3 regions of the Methylobacterium sp. M6A4_1b genome follow, and region 1 is predicted to be linked to each of the others. Evidence: predicted binding sites of a transcription regulator. Region 1 holds the regulator's gene; each other region holds the start of a gene.
The links. The regulator LexA, encoded in region 1, represses DNA repair genes until DNA is damaged. The targets are predictions, from matches to a motif close to TGTTCNNNNTGTGTTCNG.
Positions count from the first base shown of each region.

Region 2: a site for LexA is predicted at 1,334-1,351, ahead of parE (DNA topoisomerase IV subunit B). Genes of this name have one in related genera too.
Region 3: a site for LexA is predicted at 1,140-1,157, ahead of ruvC (crossover junction endodeoxyribonuclease RuvC). Genes of this name have one in related genera too.

Region 1 covers NZ_JBKEZQ010000017.1:24,898-27,161, forward strand. The annotation lists gene ACLBWX_RS16265 (DUF937 domain-containing protein) at 1-763, shown strand, start outside; gene lexA (transcriptional repressor LexA) at 1,001-1,753, shown strand; gene ACLBWX_RS16275 (ComEC/Rec2 family competence protein) at 1,747-2,264, opposite strand, start outside.
Region 2 covers NZ_JBKEZQ010000061.1:2,145-4,408, forward strand. The annotation lists gene ACLBWX_RS22815 (PhoX family protein) at 1-1,159, shown strand, start outside; gene parE (DNA topoisomerase IV subunit B) at 1,449-2,264, shown strand, end outside.
Region 3 covers NZ_JBKEZQ010000014.1:89,884-92,147, forward strand. The annotation lists gene ACLBWX_RS15095 (hypothetical protein) at 1-428, opposite strand, end outside; gene ruvC (crossover junction endodeoxyribonuclease RuvC) at 514-1,080, opposite strand; gene ACLBWX_RS15105 (hypothetical protein) at 1,491-1,808, shown strand; gene ACLBWX_RS15110 (methyl-accepting chemotaxis protein) at 1,849-2,264, shown strand, end outside.

The DNA.
Region 1 (2,264 bases):
CCAGGCGCAGGCGGGCGCCAATGCGCAGGGACTCGGACGGCAGTTCGGCCTGTCGCCGGACCAGAGCCTGCGTGCGATGGAGGCTCTGATGCCGGCCCTGACAATGGGCCTGCAGCGCAACGTCGCGTACGATCCCACCGGCTTCGCCCAGCTTTTCAATCTCGTGGGGCCGACTCCGCCCACGGTACCGAGCGCGACGCCGCAGATGGACATGCTGGTCAAGCAGCTCTTCGGCTCGCCGCATCTCAGCCAGGCCGTGCTGCAGCAGGCGGCGACCGTGAGCGGCGTCGCGATGCCGGCCCTGAAGCAGATGCTGCCGGTCATGGCCGGTATGGTGGTGGCGGGGATCGTCCACGTCATGATGAATCAGGCACCTCCGCCCGCGCCACCCCCGCGCGCCGAGACGAACCCCTTCGGCTTTCCACCCAACGCCTGGTCGGAGATGATGGAGGCGTTTCTGAAGTCGGGCGCCACCGCGGCGAGTCCTGCGCCCTCGCCGCCCCAGGTGCGAGCCCGTCCGGCACCACCCCGGCTCACCGCTCCGTCGCGAACAGGGGCCGATGTGCCGGACAAGGCCGCTGCGGACGCCCCCTTCGACGTGATGCAGCAGATGTTCCAGACGGGCCTGGAAGTACAGCAGGAGAACGCGCGCGCCATGCAACGGCTGTTCGACACTTTCTGGCGGGATCCCCGCGCTTCGAACGCTGGGGGTGGCGAAGCCTCCGGAGCGAAGCCCAGGGGCGGCCGGACCCGGACGTCGTAGCGCCCAGCGCACCGTCATCCCAGACCGGCCGCTTCCGATCTGGCCCGGTCCTGGCCGCATGCGGGGCAGGTATCGTCCGGGCTGCGTGCTGCCCGGAGCACACTGTCGGCCCTTCCCAACATCCCGGCGGCTCTCGACAGGAACCCTTGCAGAACACTTACGGAACGTTTAATGTGTTCGTGGTTTGTTTCTGGTGCCACCCGCCGCGTTCCGTGGCGTTAACGAAGAGTGTCCCGCATGTTGACGCGTAAGCAGCTGGACCTGCTCCAGTTCATCCAGCTTCGGATGCGCGAGAGCGGCGTTCCTCCGTCGTTCGACGAGATGAAGGACGCTCTCGACTTAAAGTCGAAATCGGGCATCCATCGCCTGATCACAGCTCTCGAGGAGCGTGGCTTCCTGCGCCGGTTGCCGAACCGGGCGCGCGCCATCGAGGTGATCCGCATGCCGGAGAGCCTGAATGGCAACGCGGGCGCGTCGCGCGCCGGTCCCGCTCCCGAGGTGCGCCGCTTCACGCCGAGCGTGGTCGAAGGCGGCAAGGGCAAGGGCTTGCCGGCGGGTGCTTCGGTGTCCCGCCTGCCGACAACGCAGGCCACCGACGAAAGCGGTCGGGCGGTGACCATCCCGGTGATGGGCCGGATCGCGGCCGGCACGCCGATCTCGGCCATCCAGGAGCAGAGTCACTCGGTGACGATGTCGCCGGATTTCCTGGCCGGCGGCGAACATTACGCCCTGGAAGTGCGGGGTGATTCGATGATCGAGGCAGGGATTCTCGACGGTGACCTCGTGGTCATCCGCAAGCAGGACACCGCCAATACCGGAGACATTATCGTCGCGCTCATCGACGATGAGGAGGCGACCCTGAAGCGCCTGCGTCGGCGTGGCTCGTCCATCGCTCTTGAAGCCGCGAACCCAGCCTACGAAACGCGTGTGCTCGGCCCGGACCGGGTGCAGATCCAGGGACGCCTCGTCAGCCTGGTGCGTCGCTACTGAAGGCTGTCGCCGCCCGGTTCGTCACCGGGCGGATCCGATGGATCGGCAGTGGGGTCCGGCGCCGCTCGCGGCGTCGGAAGGATCGGCGGGCCCGCTTTCGTCGGCAGCGCTTCCGTCGGCTTTCTCGACGAATTCGCGCGCCAGGGGACGAGGTCGCCGGGACGCTTGGCCGTCGCGAGTGCCGGGCCATCGCGGGCGAGGCGAACCGACGTCGCGCCGTGCGACTGTAGGAAATTCCGGTCGACGATGATCGACGCGGCGCAGCCCGTCGGGGCGGATTGCCGAGAAATCAGGATCTCTGCCCTGGCGCAATCCTCCCCGATTGCGCGCTTGTCGGTGGTCAGCGCAAGCGCACGACCATCGGGCGTGATCAGGGTGCAGCCGAGGCGGTCGCAGCGCGCGCCTTGAAAAGCCGGGACGTCCTCCACCCTGCGGCCGTCGCCATCGGCCTTCAGCCACTGTCCGAGGACGAAAGACGGGGGCCTACCCAAGGTGGCGAGCCGCCCGCTGA
Region 2 (2,264 bases), on a different contig from region 1:
CTACTTCACCGGGGCCCTGGCCGAGGGCTCGCCGGAGGCCGCCAACCACAAGCGCTTCAACCTGCCGGCCGGCGCCTATGCCTGGGGCCGCTTCCACGAGCGCTTCGACGTCGGAAAGGAGCCCAACGAGCCCAACCGCTTCGGCTGGGTGGTGGAGATCGACCCGTTCGACCCGACCGCGACTCCGAAGAAGCGCACGGCGCTGGGGCGCTTCAAGCACGAGGGCGCGGCGGGCATCGTCGCGAGGCAAGGCCAGTACGTGATCTACCAGGGCGACGACGAGCGCTTCGACTACGTCTACAAGTTCGTCACCACGGGCCGGGCCGACAGCGGCGACCGCGACCTCCTGGATTCCGGAACCCTGCACGTGGCCCGCTTCGACGCCGACGGGCGCGGGACCTGGATGCCGCTGGTGTTCGGCCAGGGGCCGCTCACGCCCGAGAACGGCTTCCACGGCCAGGCCGACGTGGTGATCGGCGCCCGGCTCGCCGCCGACCGCCTCGGGGCCACCAAGATGGACCGGCCCGAGGACGTCGAGGCCAATCCGAAGACCGGCAAGGTCTACGTGATGCTGACCAACAACGGGAAGCGCAAGGCCGACCAGGTCGATGCCGCCAACCCGCGCGCCGACAACCGCTTTGGCCACATCGTCGAACTCACCCCCGACGACGGCGACCACGCCGCCACCGGCTTCACCTGGGAGATCCTGGTCCGCTGCGGCGATCCGAGCGTCGCGGCGGTGGGCGCCACCTTCTCGTCGGCCACCACGGCGAACGGCTGGTTCGGCATGCCGGACAATTGCGCGGTCGACGGCATGGGCCGGCTCTGGGTCGCCACGGACGGCAACGCGCCCTCGCGCACCGGCCGCAACGACGGCATCTGGGCGGTGGAGACGGAAGGGCCGGGCCGCGGCACCGGCAAGCACTTCTTCCGCGTGCCCCACGGCGCCGAGATGTGCGGGCCCTATTTCACGCCGGACGACACCACCTTCTTCGTGGCCGTCCAGCATCCCGGCGAGGCCGACGAGGAGGACCCGAAGGCGGTGCCCGCCACCTTCGAGGCGCCCGCCACGCGCTGGCCCGACTTCGACCCGGCGATGCCGCCCCGCCCCGCCGTGCTGACGATCACCCGCCGCGGCGGCGGCCGCGTCGGGACCTGAGGCGGGACGCGACAGGGGCGCGGATGGGGCGCAGATGGGGCGCGCGTTCCGCGACGATCCACCGATCACGCCACCGTCAGGCCTTCTTAACCACATCCATACCATGTCATGGGGTGGTACGCCCTGTGCGGCGGGGGCTTCCGGCCCCTGCCCGACCGGGCGGGAACCCCTTTCTGTTTCCGGTTTGTTCCGGTATGGTGAGAGGATGAAGGCGAATGCTGCACGGTCTCCCTCTGCGATCCGGCCCGCGAAGCCCGCGGCCTCACCATCACCCGCGCGAGGCGCTCCGGTGAGCGACCCCGCACGCGATCTCTTCGCCGGCGGCAAGGCACCCGCGCCGAAGGCTGCCGAGCGCCGCAAGCTCGAGGCCGCCGTGGCGCCACTCGCGCCGCCGTCGCCGCCCCTCTCGGCGGAGGCCGGCTACGACGCCTCCACCATCGAGGTGCTGGAGGGGTTGGAGCCGGTGCGGCGTCGCCCCGGCATGTATATCGGCGGCACCGACGAGCGCGCCCTGCACCACCTCTTCGCCGAGGTGATCGACAATTCCATGGACGAGGCCGTGGCGGGCCATGCCAGCTTCATCGAGGTGGAGCTGGAGGAGAGCGGCCACCTCGTCGTCACCGACAACGGCCGCGGCATCCCCGTCGACCCGCACCCGAAATACCCCACCAAGTCGGCGCTGGAGGTCATCATGACCATCCTGCACGCGGGCGGTAAGTTCGACTCCAAGGTCTACGAGACTTCGGGCGGCCTGCACGGCGTCGGCATCTCGGTGGTCAACGCCCTCTCGGACGAACTCGAGGTCGAGGTCGCCCGCAGCCAGACCCTCTACCGCCAGACCTTTTCGCGCGGCCACGTGCAGGGGCCGCTGGAGACCGTGGGCCGGGTGCAGAACCGGCGCGGCACCCGCGTGCGCTTCCACCCCGATGCCGAGATCTTCGGGGCGCTGAAGTTCGACCCCCGCCGCCTGTTCAAGATGGCGCGCTCCAAGGCCTACCTGTTCGGCGGGGTCGAGATCCGCTGGCGCTGCGCGCCCGCCCTGCTCGAAGGCCTGGACGACGTGCCGGCCGAGACCGTGCACCGCTTCCCCGGCGGCCTGCGCGAC
Region 3 (2,264 bases), on a different contig from region 1:
CAGGCCGAGAAGCCGACGATCAGCCGGCCCGGCCCGAGCATGTCCGACGAGAGCGCGCGGTCGAGCAGCCCGCTGGCCAGGAGCCAGAACAGTTCGAGGGCGAGGAAGTCCCGGAACGGGCCGGCCCGGCCCTCGGCGACCGCGCGCACGGAGCCGCCCGCGCCGAGGACGAGCCGGAACATCGCCATCCAGTAGGGCGCGAGCAGGATCGTGCAGGCGCAATCGACGAGGAAGACGTCGTCCCGGAAGCGGGCGGGTGCCGTCGGATCGCCCATCAGCGTATGGGCCGCTTCCTTGGCCAGGACGACGACGAAGGCCACGGTCGTGGCCGGGCCGAGGGCGCGGACGGACCGGAGCCCGGAAGCTCCGGCGTCGCGCAGCGTGTCGCCGATCGGCAGAGTCGGGCGCATCGCCCCTTGGTCGGCCATTCCCCTCGCTCTCCGCCCGGTTCGCCCGCGTGTTCCGCCGGAGGGAACTGCACGGGCGCGCGGGGAGAGTCCAGGCCCGACCCGGTCAGCCCCGCGCCAGGGCCGCCGCGATGCGGGCCGCCGCGAGGCTGCTCGTCCCGGCGACGGGGGCGTGCTCGCGCCTCAGGGCATGGGCGCCGCGATGGCTGTTGTGGGTGATGGCGATGGCCAGCGCATCCGCGGCGTCGGCGACCTTGAACTCGGCCTTCGGCAGCAGGAACTTCACCATGGCCTGGATCTGGACCTTATCGGCGTGTCCCGACCCCGCGACCGTCTTCTTGATCAGGTTGGCCGAGTACTCGAACACCGGCATGCCGGCGAGCGCCGGGACCAGCAGCGCCACCGCGCGGGCATGCCCGAGCTTCAGCGTCGCCTGCGCGTCCTTGTTGACGAAGGTCTCCTCGACCGAGACCTCGTCCGGCTGGAACGCCCCGACGATGCGGGTGATGCCCTCGTAGAGCTCGCGCAGGCGCAGGGCGAGCGGCAGGTCCCCGTCCGAGGTGACGACGCCGCAATCGACATAGGCGAGCCTGGTGCCCGTGGCCGTGACGACGCCCCAGCCGGTGCGCCGCAGGCCCGGATCGATGCCGAGGATGCGGACGGGAACGCTCATGCGGACACGATCATGGATGGCGCGGCTCCGGGCGCGACCGTCGCGCCGTTCCGAGCGATAGGGACATACCGTGAACGGAACGTTATGCCAATCCGCGTTGCCGCGGTGGTTCCGGCAGGACCGACCGTCGCGGAACGAGCCGCTTCCGTTCGGCCGCCGACGACGGCGACCGCAGGACGCGCGAAGCCTATCCCGGTGAATCTCGACTCCAACCCGCCGGGTCTCGACCGATGCATCGAAGGCGTTCCGGTCTCGGCCCCGAACCATGTCGGAACCGGCTGACGCGGCGTTCGAGGAACGTGGGTCGCGCGCAGGGTCCGGCGCTTCGCCGATGAAGGCTGCGCGTAACCGCTTCTTAGAGGATCGCACCGTATTAACACAGGATAGATTCCCAGCGGATTGCCGTCCTCGTGTCCGACGTCGCGTCCTCCTCTCGTCCGAACCGGCTCCTCGGTGGTTTCGCGGTGATCGCGACCCTGGCGCTGCCGCTCGGCGTGCTGGCGGTTCCGATGTCGGAGACCGTGGCGGTGATCGCCCCTCCCGGCCGGGACGCCGCCGCCATCGTGGCGCGGGCGGGCGGCACCATCCTGCGTCTCGGCGCCGGGAGCAACGTCCTCGTGGTTCGGGCCGGATCGTCCGGTCTGGTCGCCCGCCTCTACGCCTCCGGGGCCTGGCTCGTCGTCGACGCCCGGTTCGCGACGGCCTGCACGCCCGCTTCCCAGACCTGAACCCCCTTCACAGCCCCCCCGCAACGGACCCGGCCCGGCGATGACGAACCTCGACACCCTGCGGCAGACCTTCGGCCGATGTCTCATCGCCTTCCTCTGGCTGCACCTGCCGGTCATCGCGCTCTGCGCCTGGCTCACCGGCAATGCGCTGACGGTCCCCCTGGTGATCGCGGGCCTCCTGGCGGGATTCAGCACGCTGGCGTGGCGGCGCGCGCCGACCGGCCCGACGACGCGGCTGGTCAGTAGCCTGTCGCTCATCGGCATGGCGGCGATCCTGCTCTCCGCGCTGGCGGGGCATCCGTGGCAGATCGACCTGCACATGTACTTCTTCGCCTGCATGGCGCTGGTCGTCGCGTGGTGCGACTGGACCATCCTGCTGGCCTGCGCGGCGGCCGTCGCCGGCCACCATCTCGCCCTCAACATCGCGATGCCGGCGCTGATCTTCCCCGGCGGGCC